DNA from 3 places in the Sporanaerobacter acetigenes DSM 13106 genome. Region 2 is predicted to be linked to each of the others. Evidence: a T-box and tRNA genes for the amino acid it is inferred to sense, from the RefSeq annotation. Region 2 holds a T-box; the other regions hold tRNA genes.
The links. The T-box of region 2 lies ahead of glyQ (glycine--tRNA ligase subunit alpha). A T-box ahead of a tRNA ligase gene usually reads a tRNA of that ligase, here a tRNA-Gly.
Positions count from the first base shown of each region.

Region 1: it has a tRNA-Gly gene. The T-box ahead of glyQ (glycine--tRNA ligase subunit alpha) is inferred to sense a tRNA for this amino acid. The anticodon was not compared.
Region 3: it has a tRNA-Gly gene. The T-box ahead of glyQ (glycine--tRNA ligase subunit alpha) is inferred to sense a tRNA for this amino acid. The anticodon was not compared.

Region 1 is NZ_FQXR01000002.1:28,283-34,895, forward strand. Features, by position in the region: gene BUA21_RS00170 (hypothetical protein) at 1-208, shown strand, start outside; gene BUA21_RS00175 (hypothetical protein) at 224-544, shown strand; tRNA gene BUA21_RS00180 (tRNA-Leu) at 647-730, opposite strand; tRNA gene BUA21_RS00185 (tRNA-Lys) at 734-809, opposite strand; tRNA gene BUA21_RS00190 (tRNA-His) at 953-1,029, opposite strand; tRNA gene BUA21_RS00195 (tRNA-Arg) at 1,042-1,118, opposite strand; tRNA gene BUA21_RS00200 (tRNA-Gly) at 1,127-1,200, opposite strand; gene BUA21_RS00205 (metallophosphoesterase) at 1,411-1,887, opposite strand; gene BUA21_RS00210 (XTP/dITP diphosphatase) at 1,862-2,494, opposite strand; gene rph (ribonuclease PH) at 2,487-3,263, opposite strand; gene BUA21_RS00220 (GerMN domain-containing protein) at 3,373-4,392, opposite strand; gene BUA21_RS00225 (DUF2179 domain-containing protein) at 4,452-4,976, opposite strand; gene BUA21_RS00230 (N-acetylmuramoyl-L-alanine amidase family protein) at 5,031-6,613, opposite strand, start outside.
Region 2 is NZ_FQXR01000003.1:251,322-257,934, reverse strand. Features, by position in the region: gene BUA21_RS03580 (DUF3048 domain-containing protein) at 1-946, shown strand, start outside; gene BUA21_RS03575 (cytidine deaminase) at 958-1,359, shown strand; gene era (GTPase Era) at 1,370-2,254, shown strand; gene recO (DNA repair protein RecO) at 2,270-3,031, shown strand; gene BUA21_RS03560 (DUF4342 domain-containing protein) at 3,033-3,485, shown strand; T-box leader at 3,540-3,712, shown strand; gene glyQ (glycine--tRNA ligase subunit alpha) at 3,775-4,662, shown strand; gene glyS (glycine--tRNA ligase subunit beta) at 4,655-6,613, shown strand, end outside.
Region 3 is NZ_FQXR01000005.1:286,420-293,032, reverse strand. Features, by position in the region: gene thrS (threonine--tRNA ligase) at 1-341, opposite strand, end outside; gene hisS (histidine--tRNA ligase) at 654-1,967, opposite strand; gene ytxC (putative sporulation protein YtxC) at 2,061-2,918, opposite strand; gene BUA21_RS06965 (DUF6873 family GME fold protein) at 2,992-3,738, opposite strand; tRNA gene BUA21_RS06960 (tRNA-Cys) at 3,793-3,866, opposite strand; tRNA gene BUA21_RS06955 (tRNA-Gly) at 3,870-3,944, opposite strand; tRNA gene BUA21_RS06950 (tRNA-Phe) at 4,069-4,144, opposite strand; gene hslO (Hsp33 family molecular chaperone HslO) at 4,271-5,140, opposite strand; gene BUA21_RS06940 (cold-shock protein) at 5,241-5,441, opposite strand; gene BUA21_RS06935 (class I SAM-dependent DNA methyltransferase) at 5,588-6,340, opposite strand; gene BUA21_RS06930 (SIR2 family NAD-dependent protein deacylase) at 6,346-6,613, opposite strand, start outside.

The DNA.
Region 1 (6,613 bases), on a different contig from region 2:
TGAACATATCTGGCATGGTGAAGTTGTACCATGGTTCCCATTCTTGACTGCAGCAAGCAATCCTGCAGATACTGCTGAGATGTTGTCGGAAATGAGAACAGTTGGTGTTTCAATGGCCATTCTTGTCACATTAGTCTGGGCAATAGTTGTTTTAGTTACAAATTCCATGACTAAGAAAGTTTTAAAAACTAAATCTACTGCTGCATAGGGGGGAATTTCTGATATGACATTACTTACTACTGTTTTTGCGGCAATTATCTGTACAATTATTTGGTACAAAAAAGCACCTAATGATGATATGAAAATCAACGTTCTTTGCTATATGTACTGGGGTGCTTCCTTAATGTGGTTCGTTGATTCAATTTTTGAATATGCCGAATTACATGAAAAATTTTTTAGACCTGCAATCGAAGATATGATTAATGATTTCTATCTTGGTCTTTCCGTAATAGCTCTAGGGTTAATTGTGTGGCTTATAATTCTTCTTGTAAAAGATCCTCGTGGTGCCGTAAAAGCATCATTATCCAAAAAAAACAATAATTAATAAACTAATAACGGTTCTACTGAAAAACAGTAAAACCGTTATTAGTTTATTAGAACATAAAAAAACCATAAACAAACTTTTTTGGTTTGTCTATGGAAAATTTGGTGCGGGAGAGAGGACTTGAACCCCCACGTCAATGACACTAGATCCTAAGTCTAGCGCGTCTGCCAATTCCGCCACTCCCGCAAGTGGTGACCCATCGGCGACTCGAACGCCGGACACCCTGATTAAAAGTCAGGTGCTCTACCGCCTGAGCTAATGGGTCATGTTTTTTAAGTTTATCGCAGTATCTGTTTTGTTACTTTGATGACAATTAGTGGTTCGGACTAAGCGATTCACACAAAATCGAAACACACGATTTTGGTTCTCTGCTTATACCGCCTGAGCTAATGGGTCACGTTTTTTAAATGGGGTGGATAGTGGGATTCGAACCCACGACCTCCAGAGCCACAATCTGGCGCCCTAACCAACTAGGCCATATCCACCATGTCTAGTGTTGGTGCACCTAGGAGGATTCGAACCCCCGGCACACGGATTAGAAGTCCGTTGCTCTATCCAACTGAGCTATAGGTGCTCGTATATTGGAGCGGGTGAAGGGAATCGAACCCTCGCTGCTGGCTTGGGAAGCCAGTGCTCTACCACTGAGCTACACCCGCAAAATCTTAGGCTTGCTACTAGGTATTTATTCAGTGCCTTTTAGCAACTGTACCACTAAGCAATGTACACAAAATCGAAATGCACGATTTTGGTCCCCTGCTTATACCACTGAGCTACACCCGCACTGCTCAAAATGTTTTGCTCCCAAGCTTTTCCGCTAACAATTTTAAATTATAGCAGATAAAAAACAGCTTGTCAATATATAAAAATCATATTTCTATTATTTTTGGTATTATTCTTTCTTGTATTTCTAAAATGCCAAAACTTTTTTTAGACATATCCCTTGGAATAGTTGGACTTCCAGGATTCATGAAGAGTATCCCACCATATTCTTCAATAGTAGGAGTGTGGGTATGTCCAAAAAGAACTACATCTGCTCCTTCTTCTTTAGCTTTGTAAGAAAGGCTAAATAAATCATATTTTACATTGTATTTATTGCCATGAGTTAAAAATATTTTCTTTCCGTTGATATTTAATATTTCCTCCTCATTGACCCCTTTACATCCAAAATCACAATTTCCTTTTACTCTTATAGTATCTATATTCATTTGTCTTTCTATTTCAAAAGAATCATCTACATAATCGCCTAAATGTATTATGAGATCTGGCTTTCCCAATGCCTTCGCAAATTGTATAAACTTATCTGTCTTTCCATGAGTATCACTCACTACAAATATCTTCACCATTAGTCTCCCCTATAATATTCTTTAGTTCTTTTTTTAATTCTTCCAAGGCCTTAGCTCTATGGCTTATTTTGTTTTTTACTTCTTCTCCCAGTTCTGCAAAAGTCTTGTCATACCCATCTACTATAAACAATGGATCGTATCCAAAACCACTATCTCCTTTAAATTCAAACCCTATCTTTCCTTTGCACTCTCCATATACAGTTTTTACTTGTTTATCTTCTGTGACTATGGCAATAACTGTTTTGAAAGTTGCAGTACGCTCTTCTAAGGCTATACCTTCCAATTTTCTTAAAAGCTTTTTATTGTTTTCTTCATAGCTAGCATTTTCTCCTGAATATCTTGAGGAATAAATCCCAGGTTCTCCGCCTAGTTCATCTACAAATAGGCCTGTATCATCAGCAATAACTATTCCATCTACTTTTTGTGAAATAGCCACTGCCTTTTTTATTGCATTTTCTTCTAATGTAGTTCCATCTTCTTCAACATCAATGTCTCCAAAACCCAAATCTTTTTTAGAGCATATATTTACAGGCAATTCTTTTAAGATATCCTTTATTTCTTCTACTTTATGAATATTTCCAGTGGAAAGAATTATATTCTTATTCATTTTGGTTTTCCCCTTCCATATTGTTAGACTTTTTTCCTACAAGTTCTCCTATTTCTCCTAATGCCTTTTTTTGCATTGATATAATTTCTCTATTACCTTTTGTTGCCAATGAGATTAGAGTATTCAATTCTTCCATTGAAAAAGTATTTTCTTCTCCTGTTCCTTGAATTTCAACAAATCTATTATTATCTGTCATGACTATATTCATGTCTACATCTGCCCTAAAATCTTCTTCATAACATAAGTCTAGCACTGGAACTCCTTTAACTATGCCTACACTTACAGCAGAAATAAAATTTTTAACTGGAATATATGGAATTTCACTTTGCTTGTAAAGTGTATAAAACGCATCTACAAGTGCTACAAAAGCACCCGTAATAGATGCAGTTCTTGTTCCACCATCGGCTTGAATTACATCACAATCTATCCAAATGGTTTTTTCTCCTATAACTTTTAAATCCACTACACTCCTCAAGGCCCTTCCTATAAGTCTTTGTATTTCTTGAGATCTTCCCTCTACTTTTCCTCTAGAAGAATCTCTTACCTTTCTTGTAATAGTTGAACCTGGTATCATAGAATATTCTGCTGTTATCCAGCCTGTATTTGTACCCTTTAGAAAAGGAGGAATCCTGTCATCTATCATTGCAGTACATATAACCTTGGTTTCTCCCATCTCCATAAGAACCGACCCTTGTGGGTGCTTTAAAAAATTTCTAGTTATATTTATTTCTCTCAATTGATCATGTTGTCTTTTGTCTATTCTATCCATCAAAACATCTCCTATATTTAATGTTCATTATTTATGATAGCAAAAAAACAGTCTTTTTTCCACATATAATGAAATTTTACTCACAAAATAAGCTGCCCCATTTGGCAGCTTAATATTCATTTGCAAAAGCAGGTATTGTTTCATTGTAATCAACTTGTATTCCTGCTTCTTCTAATGTTTTACCTTCAACTAACAATTCAACTTTTTCTATCTTTTCAAATTCACTTAGTGTAAGTCCTATGCTCTTAGATATTTCATCAAATATATATTTTTCGTTTATTGAATCTATAGAATTAAAAGATAAATCTACATAAGCTATTCCATCCCTTATTTCTATGCCCTCTAAAGTTACTCCTTGCGGAACACTAGAATAAAGACTTGCCTCAGCTGGAGGACCTTTAAACAGCTCTTCCAATGCTGTAAAAACATTTGGCATTGGTGCAAGAGTCGGAATAGTCACAGGTATAAAATACTCAAATTCTTCATTTCCACTACCCTTAAAGTATACCACAACTTTCGACCTATATTCTTCTGAATTTTTCACAAGATTTATATCTTCTCTCCTCATTGGTCCATTTACCTGTATTCCATATTTAAAAACAGGTGCAGAATTTCCTTCTATCAAAATTTGTACTTCTTTTATAGCAGGAAATTCTGTCAGAGTATATACTACACCTTTAATTAGATTTTCTTCATCTTTTTCTGATTCGTAATTTAAAATTTCTTTTGAAAAATCAACTTTACAAACTCCTGTTTCTCCATCAATAGTCATTCCCCTTATCTCAGTACCTGCAGGTATTATGGGAACAAGTCCCGTTTGATTTAAACTTTCCCTCAAAGAAGGGCTATCAATCATGTTTTTAAGAGCTAATTTTGCAATACCCTCTTCCCAAGGAATTTTCTTCATCACAGGAACTAGAAAACCTTCAGCATTTTTAAAATAAAGCACGGTTTCTCTTAAACCTTCATCTTTTGTCATATCGTATTCTTCACTGTCACTTCTGATTATTTCTATATCATCATCTTTTGAAAAAAGTCCTTTAAATCCACCTTTTCCATTGCAAGCACTTATATTAATTCCAATAGCCAAAATAAGTACAATAAGTAAAATTTTCTTTATATTTTCCATCTCCCCCACCCTCCTTAGCTTTTCTAATACATTATATTAGACGGCAGAGGATACTATGATTATTTCTTTTTTATTGGAACAAAATAACCACCACTAATAGGTTTTGTACTATTTACAGTGATAAATGCTTCTTCATCATGTTCATATACTATTTTCTTCAAACTATCTAAATCTTTCCTGTTTAATGCAATATTTAAAATTTGTCGTGTTCCTTCTTTTCCATAACCTTCAACTACTGTAATTCCAAATCCTTCTTCTCTCAATTTGTTTAAAAGTTCTTCATTTTGAGTACCTTTAAGTATTACTTGAGCAAATAAATTTCCCAGTGCAATCTTTCCTTCTATAGTTATCCCTACAAAGTTTCCACAAGCAAAGCCCAATGCATAAGCAAGTAAATTCCCCGGGTCACTTAATCCATTGACAACCTTTCCAAGAGCCATTACATATATAATTATTTCAAAAAAACCTATAATAGCAGCTTGAACTCTCCTTCCCTGTACTACCATCAAAGTTCTAAAAGTAGACATGGATACATCAGCAATTCTAGCAAAAAATATTAATAGATATCCTGAAAATGTTCCCATTTTTCAACCTCCATTAGTTTATATATTTAAACAAGCGGAGAATTCTCCGCTTGTTTAGTATTCAGCAAAATATCTTTCTATACCTTTTATTATACCATCTACAACCTTATCTTGAAAAGCACTGTCAGTAATAAGTTTTTCATCCTCTAAATTACTTATAAATCCAACTTCAATCAATGCAGCTGGCATATTAGAAGTCCTAAGTACTGCTAATTTTGGCCTTTCCACCATTCTTTTATCTTTAAGCCCTGTAGATTTGAGTACTTCTTCATGTATCATTTTTGCTAATTGGTAGCTGCTTCCATCTCCTTCTTCTTTGCTAGGATGATATAAAGTTTGCAACCCTGAAATACTTTTATCATTGTGAGCATTAGAATGAATACTCACAAATATATCTGCATTTATCTTATTTGCAATATCTGTTCTCTCATATAGTCCTAAGTAAGTATCATCATATCTTGTCATTTCAGTATTATATCCCAATTCTCTCAATCTCTCGTTTAATTTATTTGCAATACTTATGGTTACATTTTTTTCATAATAGCCATTCTGTGAAATTGCTCCCGAATCTTTCCCCCCATGACCTGGGTCTATAACTATAAGCCTTTCTTTAGGTTCAATTTGAGTATCTCTTGAAAACTTTATCTTTATTTCACTATCTACTTCTTTTGAAAGTACAGCATATTCTATGCTCTTTTTAAAATAAATTTCCACTTTATTATTTCCAGAGTTGTCACTTATAACTATTCTGTCTACAAAATTATCATTCACATTTATTGTACCACTGGTTAAGTTTACATTTTCTCTTGGTACATTTATTTCCATAACTCTCTTGAAAGTATCATAATCTATAGTATATCCAGTTTCATTTTTGGCCATGATAAAAAATATCTTTTCATTGCCATTGTTTTCATATTTAAGCCCTTCCCAAGAATTTTTATCTGGCATTATGATTATTTTATTTCCATCACTTGATATTTTTACATTGGATGTATTTATTCCATCTTGAATATCAAACACTACTCTAACCACTTTGTCATCGGGTTTGTAAAGACTATCAGGTGAAAATTGTGAAACTCTCACGTTTTTTATAATTCCCAGTTGATAGTTATAGTTTATCTGATTTTCCAAGTCTACCGTGGAATCTAAAAGATCTAGTACAATTCTATTGGGATTGCTAAGTTTCAATGTATTGGTTCTAGGCTTAAAACTATTATATATGACAATTGCTTCTTGCCCATTTATGGTCTCCATTTTTACATTTTCTACTTTATTTAATTTGGTAAATCCAATTTCAATAGTCTTTCCATCATTGGTAGGAACAATTTTATATTCTGCATTTTCATTTAAATTTATAACTATTCTTGTAATACTTGGATTTGTGGAAAATTGAGAAGCACTAATTTTGTCTACATAAGCTTTCCCTACAGAAATGTTAACTATTCCATCTTCATCAGCCTTTGAACCATCTTTTAAATTTAATTTAGTATCTGGAATATCTACAACTATTCTTGAAGGATTGGTTAAATCTGTAGCCTGATATTTAAAAGAACTTGAAGCTGATATTTTTATATTTGAATTAGAATCTACTACGATGCTATTTATCTCAGTTTCTTTTATCTCTTTATCTATATCTT
Region 2 (6,613 bases):
GATCATTGGCGATGAAGAAGATGAAAAGAAAGGCGAAGATTTGAAGGAAGGGATTTCTTCACCTTTAAGTGGGATTTATGCATCTGAGGAGAAAATAAATAGAAGACCAGTAGCAGTTATGTTTGATAATCATCCAAGAGCTAGATGGCAAGCGGGCCTTTCAGAAGCGGAAGTAGTTTATGAATTTATGGTAGAAGCACCTTATACAAGATATATGGGAATATTTCTTCTAAATGATCCACAGGAACTGGGGCCAATTAGAAGTTCAAGACCTTATTTTGTTACTACTCTATTGGAGTATGATCCCATATATGTAAGGGTTGGTGGAAGCGAGGAAGCTAAAAAAGATATAAAAATTTTAGGTATTGCAGATATTGATGGATTATCAAGTTCACCAAGTGTTTTTTATAGAAATACAAAGAATGGTAAAAAAAAGCCTCATAATCTTTATACCAGTATGAATATTATACGAAAAACTCAAGCTGAAAGAGGATATAAATTAGAAGGAAATTTTGAAGGATTTAAATTTTTCACTGAAGATACTGAAATAAATGGTTTTTCTGCAAAAGACGTAAGTATTATTTATAACAATGAAAATAATACTCAATATGTGTATGATGAGATTGAAAAAAATTATAAAAGATATAAAGATGGTAAGTTACATATTGATGAGTGCTACAATGTGCCAATTGTAGTTAAAAATATTATAATACAAGAGGCTAATACAAAAGTTATTGATAAAGAAGGTAGACTTAAAATTGATTTGATAGGTAGTGGAAATGGTATATATATAACCAATGGACAGGGGCAAAATATTACTTGGACTAAAAGTTCTAGAAACGCTAAAACTAAATATTATGATGAAAGTGGAAAGGAAATAAAATTAAATTCTGGAGTCACTTGGATTCAAGTGACAAATATAAAACCAAATTTAATTATCAAATAGGAGTGATTACTGTGAATGAAAGAGAACTTATAGAAAAAGCGTTTGAAGCTAAAAAAATGGCTTATGTACCTTATTCGAATTTTCATGTAGGAGCAGCAGTACTTATGGAAGATGGGAGTATATATGGAGGGTGCAATATTGAGTCGGCCTCATATAGCCCTACAAACTGTGCTGAAAGAACTGCTATTTTCAAAGCAATTTCAGAAGGGAAGAGAAATATAAAAGCTATAGCTATAGTAGGAGATGCAGGATTTACTTATCCATGTGGAGTTTGTAGACAAGTCATAAGAGAATTTGGGGAAAATGCCAAAATAATTATTGCTAAATCAATAGATGAATACAAAGAATATACTTTAGAAGAATTGTTGCCATATAGTTTTGGACCAGAAGACTTAGAAAATTCAGAAAAATAGGAGTGATGCTATGTATAAATCAGGTTTTGTGACTATAATAGGTAGACCCAATGTAGGAAAATCAACACTTTTAAATTTTATAATTGGAGAAAAGGTTTCAATTATTTCAGATAAACCTCAGACTACAAGAAATAAAATTCAATGTGTATATACTCAAAATGATTTTCAAATAGTTTTTATTGATACCCCAGGTATTCATAAACCTAAAAACAAATTAGATGAATATATGATGAATGTGTCTAAGAGTACGTTAAATGAAGTTGATGTTGTTACTTTTATAGTAGACAATAGCAAAAAAATAGGACCATTAGATGAAAATATTATTGTGCAATTGAAGGGTGTTAGAACACCTAAAATATTAGTTATAAATAAAATAGATAAGCTTTCAAAAGAGGATATAGCTGAAATAATGGATACATATAGACGATTAAATATGTTTGATGATATAATACCTGTTTCTGCAATGAATGGAACCAACGTGTCACTTTATATAGATGTATTAAAAAAGATGATGCCAGAAGGGCCACAATATTTTCCAGAAGATATGATAACAGATCAACCTGAGAGGTTTATCATAGCTGAAATTATAAGGGAAAAAGCTCTTAATTATCTGGAAGAAGAAGTTCCTCATGGGGTATTTATAGCAATTGATATGATTAATACAAGAGATGACAAAGATATAATAGATGTTCATGCTACAATTTATTGCGAAAAGGAATCTCACAAGGGAATTATCATTGGCAAGAATGGAAGAAAACTAAAAGGTATAGGCAAAAGCGCTAGAATTGATATAGAAAATCTTTTGGGAAGTCAAGTTAATTTACAGCTATGGGTGAAAGTAGAAAAAAATTGGAGAGATAAGGAAAACAAGGTAAAGTATTTTGGATATGAATAGTATTGGAGTGACTAAATGCTTGTAAAATCTGAAGGAATAGTTTTAAGAGAAACAAAGTTTGAAGAAACAGATAAGATATTGAATATATTTTCTTTAAAATATGGGAAAATTCATGCTATTGCTAGAGGAGCATTGAGACCAAGAAGCCCCTTTATTGCTAGTAGTCAAGTTTTTTCTTATAGTGAATATACTTTTTATAAAGGCAAAAATTTTTACCACATAAGCCAAGGTGATATTTTAGATTCTTTCTATGACATAAGAGAAGATATGAACAGACTTCTATACGGTACATATCTTTTAGAACTTATTGATTCTTCTATTGTCGAAGAAGAACCAAATGAAAAACTTTTTAAGCTTCTGATAAAAGCTTTGAGTATACTGTCTAATATGGATGATGATTTTTTGAAATTTGTAATTAGTTTTGAAATAAAATATATATCATTTTTAGGCTTTAGACCATTTTTAGATAATTGTGTTATGTGTGGAAAGGATGTAATAAATGATAAGCTAAGATTTAGTATAAAGCAAGGCGGGATTATATGTGAAAATTGTTCTAATTTAGAAAAGACTAGCCGATATATGGATGGAGCTATGCTTAAATATTTAAAACTTCTTTTATATACTTCCCTTGACAATTTAGATGAAATCAAGATGCCTAAAGATGTCATGATTAAATTGCAGGATATTTTGGTACAATATATATTGACATGCATAGAAAAAGATCATTTTAATTCATTAAATTTTATTAAATCAATTGAAAAGAATGGAGGTGCCTAATATGGATATATCTTTAGATGATATTGATAAAGTAGTTGCAAGAACTAATGCTAGTTATAAAGAAGCAAAGGAAGCATTGGAAGCTTGTGATGGAGATGTAGTTGAGGCTATTGTCTATATTGAAAGCAAGGATAAAACCTTTGCACAAAATTTAGGAAATACAGGTGAGCAAATATTTGAAAAATTGAAGGAATCTTTAAAAAAAGGTAATGTGACAAAGATAATTATAAGAAAAGATGGAGAAATAATCATGAATATACCAGTTACTGCTGGGGCAATAGGTACAGTATTATCTCCTCAAATTGCACTATTAGGTTTTAGCACAGCTTTATTTTCAAAATGCACCTTTGAAATAGTAAAAGAAAATGGAGAAGTTGTAAATATTAATGAAGCTGTAGAAAAGAAAATGTCAGGCAGTAAGCAATCTTCAGATTCAGAAGATAATAATGCATAGTATTGACAATCTTAAATTTTTTTGCTAGATTATTAATTATAGATAAACTAAAGAAACTATGCAATGAAGAAGACAATAGTCAATATATATTATATAAGCGAGCTAGGGATGGTGAGAGCCTGGTATAATGAATTGATGAAGGGCACTTCTGAGCATATATTATGAGAGAATACCTTTTAAAGGTATTAAGTAGGGTGGAACCGCGGAAGTTACCTTTCGTCCCTATAGGGATGTAAAGGTTTTTTTATGTCAAAATATTTTTAATCCACAAATTAAGGAGGTAACAAAGATGTATTTTCAGGAATTAATGCTGAAATTACTTGAATACTGGGGAAGTAAGGGGTGCATTATTCTAGAGCCTTATGATGTAGAAAAAGGTGCTGGGACAATGAATCCACATACTTTTTTAAGGGCATTAGGTCCAGAACCCTGGAAGGTAGTATATGTAGAACCATCAAGGAGACCTGCAGATGCAAGGTATGGAGAAAATCCAAACAGGGTTTATCAACATCATCAACTACAAGTTATTTTAAAACCTTCTCCAGAAGATGTGCAAGATCTTTACTTGGAAAGTTTGAAAGCGATAGGTATAGAACCTTTAAAACATGATATAAGATTTGTTGAAGATAATTGGGAGGCTCCTACTTTAGGTGCTTGGGGTCTAGGCTGGGAAGTATGGTTAGATGGAATGGAAATCACTCAATTTACATATTTTCAACAAATAGGTAGTGTAAACTGCGATTTGGAATCAGCGGAACTTACTTATGGTCTAGAGAGGATAGCAATGTATCTTCAAGATGTAGACAATATATTTGATATTCAGTGGAATGATAGAATTAAATATGGGGAAATATTCAAGCAAGCGGAATATGAACAGTCTGTATACAGTTTTGAAAAAGCTAATATAGAAAGTTTAATTACATTATTCAATATGTATGAAGAAGAAGCAAGAAGAGCTATTGAAGAAGGTCTAGTGCTTCCTAGTTATGATTATGTACTTAAGTGTTCTCATGCGTTCAATGTATTAGATGCTAGAGGTGCTATTTCTGTCACGGAGAGAACTCATTATATAAGTAGAGTTAGAAATCTAGCTAAACTTGTAGCGCAAAGATATTTAGAGGAAAGAGAAGAACTTGGGTATCCCCTCTTAAATAAGGGAGGTGTGTCTAATGAGTAATAAATACTTATTAGAAATTGGAGTAGAAGAAATGCCTGCAAGGTTTGTAAAAAACACTTTAGAGCAGATGAAAAATTATACTACAAAATTACTTAAAAATGAGAGAATTGAATTTCAAGAAATAAAGTTGAATTCAACACCAAGAAGATTGGTACTTCTAATAGACGGTTTGGCAGAAAATCAAGAGGATCTAAAAGAAGTAGTTAAGGGACCATCAAAAAAAATAGCTTTTGATAAAGACGGAAACCCAACAAAAGCCTTAGAAGGTTTTGTGAGGGGCCAAGGAGCTAGTTTGGATGATGTATTTTTACAAGAACATAATGGAGAAGAATATGTATATGTAAATAAGGTTAAAGAAGGAAAACTCGTAGAAGATATATTAAAAGAAAATATGGCTAATATGATAAAATCTATATCTTTTCCTAAATCTATGAAATGGGGAGGCAAAAATTTACGTTTTGCAAGGCCTATTAGATGGATATTATCAATGTTGAATGATAAAGTTGTAGAATTTGATTTGGAAGGAATAGTTGCTTCAAATATAACTAGGGGTCACAGATTTTTAGGTAGTAGTCATATAGAAATAGGAAATGTAGATGAGTATATTTCAAAACTAAAAGAAAATTATGTAATAGTTGATGCAAATACAAGAAAAGAAAAAATAAAATATGGTTGTGAGAAACTAGCTAGAGAAAAAGGCGGGAATATATTGCAAGATGAAGGGCTACTAGATGAAATAACTAATATAGTAGAATATCCAACACCAATTATAGGTAGAATAAAAGAGGAATATTTGGAACTACCTAAAGAAGTAGTCATTACTCCTATGAAAGAACATCAGAGATATTTTCCGGTGATAGATGACAAAAAAAGATTGCTGCCATATTTTATAACTGTAAGAAATGGAAATGAAGATCATATAGATATGGTTATAAAGGGAAATGAAAAAGTAATAGGTGCAAGGTTAGAAGATGCAAAGTTTTTCTTTAATGAAGATAAGAAAGAGCCTCTAGAAAATTGTGTAGAAAGTTTAAAAGATATTGTATTTCAAGAAAAATTGGGAACTCTCTATGACAAAACTATTAGAATTCAAAAGTTAGCAGTTAAAATTGGCAATTATCTTGAGGTAGGAGAAGAAACAGCAAAAAATATTGAAAGAGCAGGATATTTATCAAAAGCCGATTTAGTGACTAAAATGGTAGATGAATTTACTGAACTTCAAGGAGTCATGGGTAGGGAATATGCAAAGATATCAGGAGAAAATGAGATAACAAGCTTAGCCATATATGAGCAATATCTTCCTAGATATGCTGGAGATGAACTTCCAACAACTACAGCAGGAGCTGTTTTAAGCATTGCTGATAAGTTAGATACCATTGCCGGATGTTTTGCCATAGGAATTCAGCCGACGGGTTCTCAAGACCCTTATGGACTAAGAAGGCAGGCTTTAGGTATAATAAATATAATATTAGATAAAAAATTGAATCTTTCATTAGGAGAACTAATAGATTTTGCACTATATATTTATGTAGAAGAAAATGGATTAGCTTTTGATTACAATCAAGTAAAAGGGGACATATTGGAGTTTTTCAATGGAAGGATAAAAAATATGTTTATAGATATGGGCTTTAGATATGATATAGTAGATGCTATATTAGCTACAGGAATAGATGATGTATTCGATATGAAACTTAGAGCAGATAAGTTAAATACATGGTTAAATAAAGAAGAATTAAATGATATACTTCAGGCTTTCAATAGAGTAAAGACATTAGCTGATAAATCAGAAACTAATGAAGTTAAAAGAGATTTATTAGTGGAGAAAGAAGAAATAAGACTTTATGAGACATTTAATATTGTTGAAGAGAAAGTAATAGCCTCTCTTAACAAAAAAGAATATGATAGAGCACTAGATTATATGATTTCTCTCAAAGAACCTATTGATAGTTTC
Region 3 (6,613 bases), on a different contig from region 2:
TGTTCAGTATCAAAATCATAGTAAAACCCTTCGTCAATAGCAGGTCCTATGGCCAATTTCACATCTGGAAATATTCGTTTAACTGCTTGCGCTAAAATATGAGAGCTAGTATGCCTAAATATCTCTTTTCCTTCTTTATCTTCAAATTTTAAAATATTTATATTAGCATCTTCTTCTATAGTGTCTTTAAGTCCTAATATCTTTCCATTGACTACCGCTCCCAATGAAACCCTAGCCAATCCCTCACTTATGTCTTTAGCTATTTCATAAATTGTTACACCTTTTTGATATTCTCTTTCTGAGCCATCTGGTAAAGTAATTTTTATTCTATCCACTTTCATACCTCCTATCTTCAATTTTGAATACAAAAAACCCCTCATTCCTAAAAAACATAGGGACGAGAGGTAACTCACGCGGTTCCACCCTAATTGGTGCTTAAATCAAATAACGCAATATGCGGAAATCCTTCTCCGTTGTGGATGGATTCAGCTCAGGGGTGGTCTTCAGCTAACAATATCTCAGGATTGCTTTCAGCCAAGGCTATCCCTCTCTATGAGTATTAACTTGCTTACTCTTCCCTTCATAGCATTTTTATTATTAGTTTTAATTAAAAATTATAGCTCTGATTTTCATTTTTGTCAATAGATTTGACTTTACTTTTTAAGAATATTCATTGTTTCATCAATATCACGCATGATTTGCTCTCCAGTTTTCATGTTTTTTAAAGTGACCTTTTCACTTTTAACCTCATCTGCACCTATTATCATTACATATGGTATACCCAATTTGTCTGCATAGTTAAACTTCTTGCCCATTTTCCCTTCTTCTAAATAAATTTGAGTATGTATACCTTCATTTCTCAACTGATTTCCAATCTTTATTCCATACTCCATGCAATCTTCCATAGGAACAACGAGAACTTCCGTCAAACTATTCCATTTACTTTCAATTATATTGGCTTCTCTAAGCTGATAAAATAATCTTGTAAGACCTATACATATCCCAACTCCAGGCAATTTTTGTTTAGTATAGTACTCTGCCAAATTATCATATCTTCCACCAGAACAAATACTACCAATATCAGGATACTCATTTAAAAAAGTTTCATACACTGTACCAGTATAATAATCAAGACCTCTTGCAATAGTTAAATCAATAGCTAAATTTTCTTCAGGTACTCCAAAATATTTTACATACTTAACTACAGAGTCTAATTCTTCAAGGCCTTCTTTAAAAACATCATTTTCTACATTCATTTCTTTAAGATTAGATAATATTTCATCATTTGTACCCTTTATTTGAGTAAAAGTCATTATTTTATCAATAGTTTCTGCATTCAATCCCATTTTACTTAATTCATCTGAAACTCCATCCAATCCTATTTTATCCATCTTATCTATGGTCCGCAAAACTTCAACGCTATCTTCGATCTGAATAGATCCAAAAAATCCACTTAATATTTTTCTATTATTTATTTTAATTGTAAAAGATTCAAATCCTAAATCTTTAAAAGTATAATATATAACACTTGGAATTTCCGCATCATTTATTATATCCAATTTTTCATTTCCTATAATATCTATATCACATTGATAAAATTCTCTAAATCTTCCTTTTTGATTTCTTTCTCCCCTATATACTTTACCTATATGGTATCTTCTAAAAGGGAAAGTCAAATCTGAAAAATGTTGCGCTACATATCTTGCCAATGGAACAGTTAAATCAAATCTTAAAGATAAATCATTATCACCTTTTGTAAATCTATATATTTGCTTTTCCGTATCGCCTCCGCCCTTTGCGAGAAGAACTTCAGATTTCTCTATAACTGGAGTATCTATTGGTAAAAACCCGAATTTTTCATAATTTTCTCTAATAGTATCTAACATTTTATTGAAAAGTATTTGATCATTTGGCGTTAATTCCATAAATCCTGGCAATATTGAAGGCTTAACTATTTGTTTATCCATCATATCACTCCTAATAATAATTTGTCTTATTCAATATAATAACATTTTTCTATAATATTTTGAAGCACATAAAAATAGAAGTTGAATCAACTTCTATTTTTCACTATTCAGTGGAAATTCCAAATGGCATAGTTCGCAACCAGTGCAAAATATAACTTTCTCAGGAAATACGTTTTGAATTATTTTAACCACTTCCGTCTTTTTACTCTCCTCACTTCCATGGAATATTATCTTTTGGGGTGCTATAGTGATAAGTGAACTAATCAATATATCATCCTTGCTTATTCCTTCATCTGACAATTCACTGATTACTTCACCAAAAAGGTCACAGTCTATTTCCTTATTGTCTATATCAAACAATTTATATTCATTATTATTCACAACCAAATTGACTAAAGCCATTTTAGACTCTTGAATATCTACAAAATATTGTAGTATCTTTATAAACTCTCTATACTCTTTGTCAGCAAAAAATTCATCTATACAATTATTTATTACTTTATCCAAAAAAGGTTCTAATTTTTTCAGTCTAAAATTTACAAATCCATCCACTAATATTTCATCGTTTTCAGAAATATAATTATATACTTCATCAAAAATCAATTTTTTCTCACTTTTAATAAAATCACTATTACACAATAAATCATCTGCCAAGTGTACTATAGCTATTTTCTCATCTCTATTCAAATCACTATATTTTAAAAATACCCTTTTCAATATAATATCTCTTAAATAGTACTCAATAATTATTTCAGTTATAAATAAAGAAAGATTATTGTAGAAATCAGAGTTGTTTTTTGTTTTCTTTTCATCTTTGGGGAAAACTTTCATGAAAACTCTATTTCCTAATTTTTCTTCTTCTATTTCAATTTTATCTTCAAAATCATATTCATCTATAGTACTTATTATCTTTTCTTTATTATCTTTAATTCCAATAGATAATATTTCCATTTAAATTCTCCTTTCTCTCGTATTTGTAGTATACGTTTTTGACCTGAAGTTATTCTATTATATAGTTACAATATTAACAATATAAGCTAATTATCGTACCTAAGTCTATAATTTCATCATCACTTAAAAAAAATAAATTTTTTTTATTTTTTTTAATGAATTTATAGATTTTTTTACTATCAGGATGAGAATTTAATTTGCCAGATAAAGCAATATCTCTTTTAGATAAATTTCCACAAGTCCCTCCAATAAACCCATAATCAAATCCTTCTAATTTTATGTATCCTGATTTTATAAGCAATGCATCTATGCCTAATTTTATGCATTTTTCATATATTGGATAATCGGATGTAATAATAGCTTTTTCATCAACTACAGCCATAGAACATTTAGAATAGCCTTGTTTTATATTTATTAACTCTAGTCCTTGTTTTTTTAAATAATATATAAGTTTTTCATCTGTATATTTAAAATTATGTATAGCATATCCATATACTCTTCCTACATTATATGCAACATCCTCGGGGTAGTTTCTTGACAACCATCTCTCACCTTTTATCAATTTTATACCCGAATTAAATAATAATTCCTCATAATATTCAAAAACATTCGGTGCTATAAGTAGAGTTTTATAATCTACAGGATGCATTATAATATCTGGATGATAGGATATACCTTCTTGAACTTCATTGCACTTAATAGTTTTTATCACCTTTATATTATAACTTTCTAATCTATTTATAATAGTATCATCTGCTCTACCATCGACAATAGCTAAATTTGCACTTTTGTAAGGAATAAAAGGATTATTTCTAAACATACATGTTCTCCTTTTAGATAAAAAATTAAACCTCCTAATATAGAAGGTTTTTTCTGGAGGCGGCACCCAGATTTGAACTGGGGATAAAGGTTTTGCAGACCTCTGCCTTACCACTTGGCTATGCCGCCATATGGAGCGGAAGACGGGATTCGAACCCGCGGCCCTCGCCTTGGCAAGGCGATGCTCTACCACTGAGCCACTTCCGCATATTCATTAATTTAGCAACACCTTTTAACACTACTTATACTCTTGACGGCTCCCACTAAGCGATTCGCACCAAATCACAGATTTGGGCTCTCTGCTTATACCACTGAGCCACTTCCGCATATGTGGTGCCCAGAGGCGGAATCGAACCACCGACACGGGGATTTTCAGTCCCCTGCTCTACCGACTGAGCTATCTGGGCAAATCTTTTCAGATTGCAGCAATATGAAGTTTTATCTACCAATCATATCTCTAGCAACGCGGACTAAGCTGTCTAGCCAGCAATGACAATAATCAGTATAACTCATTATATCGGTAAAGTCAAGATTTAAATTAAAGATTTTAAATCTTCTTCTGAAAAATTATATTTCTTATCGCAAAAGTGACATACAACTTCAGCTTTCCCATCTTCTTCTATCATGCTTTTAATTTCTTCTTCTCCTAAACTGATTAGTGCACTTTCTACTTTTTCTCTAGAACAATCACATTTAAAAGCAATTTCTTTTTTTTCAAGAACTTCCATTTCAAAATTTCCAAATACACTTTGAAGTATATCTTCTGGTTTCAAGTCCCTAGCAATTAGAGATGAAATAGCTTCTGAATTTTGTATGTTTTTCTCTAATCTATCAATATCCTCTTCTGATGTATCTGGCAATAGCTGTACTATATAACCCCCAGAGGCTTTTACAGATAAATCCTTATCCACAAGAACTCCTAAGTTTACTGCCGAAGGTTGTTGCTCTGAATATGCAAAATAATGAGTTAAATCTTCTGCAATTTCTCCTGAAACTAAATTCGATTGTCCTATATATGGTTCTTTCATACCTATGTCTTTTATAACAACAATTTTTCCATTTTTCCCTACAGCTCCACCTACATCAAGTTTTCCATTTGACTTAAGTGGTAAATCTACCAATGGATTTCCCACATAACCTTTTACTTCACCTTTTGAATTAGATACAGCAAGTATTGTTCTGATAGGTCCATCTCCACGCAATTGAATTGACACAGTATCTTTTTCGCCCTTCATCATTATACCCATCATAACACAAGCTGTTAAAGTTCTTCCCAAAGCAGCAGTAGCAGTAGGAGTAGTGTTGTGAATTCTCCTACCTTTTTCAACTAAATTAGAAGTAGTAGCTACAAAAACACGAATAGTTCCTTTTTTGTCAATAGCCCTTATAACATAATCTTTCATATTTGACTAACCTCCTAATTTATCTTTAAATATTTAAAGCCCCTAAAAATAGGGGCTAATTTGCTACTGTTAAAAACTATTTATAATAAAGTATTTGTTTTTATAGTTTTGTAACGTTTGTAGCTTGAGGACCTTTTTCTCCTTGAACTATTTCAAATTCAACTTGTTGGCCTTCATCTAAAGTTTTAAATCCATCTTGAGTTATAGCTGAATAATGTACAAATACATCCTCGCCATCTTCAGTAGAAATAAAACCATAACCTTTTGTTGCATTAAACCACTTTACTGTACCTTTAACCATTTTAAAACATTCCTCCAATACAACTAATTTAATAGATGAATATGTATCACCTACTTTTACTTTATACTACCATAATTATATACCCTTGTCAAATAGTATTCTCCAAAAAACAAGCCATTATTCGTAGGTATTTAAAGCCCAAAAATCTACCTTTTAAAGCTTTTTTTTGCAACAAAATTTATCCTGTCACTTTCCCTTTCTGGAGCATTAAAAGAAAAGGCTTCAAAACAAAAAATATCTTCAAATCCTGCATCCTTAAGTAAATTTTTTATCTCTTCGGTTTGATAAGCTCTTTCAATATGCTCTTCATCAAATCTAATAAATCTGTCATCTTCTTCTCTTATAAAAAAGGTTAAATAAAAATGAGCTATTTTATCATCTTCATTAAAATAATTTTGCCAAATATAATATATAGCTTCTCTATCCTCAGCAAATATATTGTTCCCTACAACAGTACTTAATTTATAATATGAATTGATATCAAAAATAAAAATTCCATCATTTTCTAAATGTTCATATACATTTTTAAAGGACTTTGATAGTTCTTTCTCATCTACAATATAGTTGATACTATCACAAATACTTACAACGGCATCAAATTTTTTATTTATTCTAAAATTAACCATATTCTGATTTAAGATAGTTACATTTCTAAAAGAAGACAATTTATTGTAAGCAATTGAAAGCATGTCCGAAGAACGATCAAAGCAGGTGACCTTATAACCTTTATTGCACAAATAATATGTCAAATTTCCTGTTCCACATGCCATTTCCAATAAGTTTTTAGGTTTTAAATTAAATTTATCAAATATATCTTCTATATACAAAAACCAACTTTCATAATCTATATCATCCATTAAATCATCATAATACAATGCAAATTTTTCATAGTAGTCCATTTATCTTACTCCACCTTTAACTCATATAGTATCGCCTCTAAAGCTGCACTTGCACTTTCATTTATAATCAAATCCGCACAAAAATCCATAGCAGTACTGTCTGAATTGATGATAATTAATTTTTTAGCCATTTGAGGTAAATAATTTACCGGAGCCACAACCAAACTAGATCCAATGACAATGAGCAAATCACCATTTTCTACTTCTTCTAAAGCAATATTAAAATCTTCTGGCAACATATCTCCAAACATAATCACATCAGGTCTTAAAATT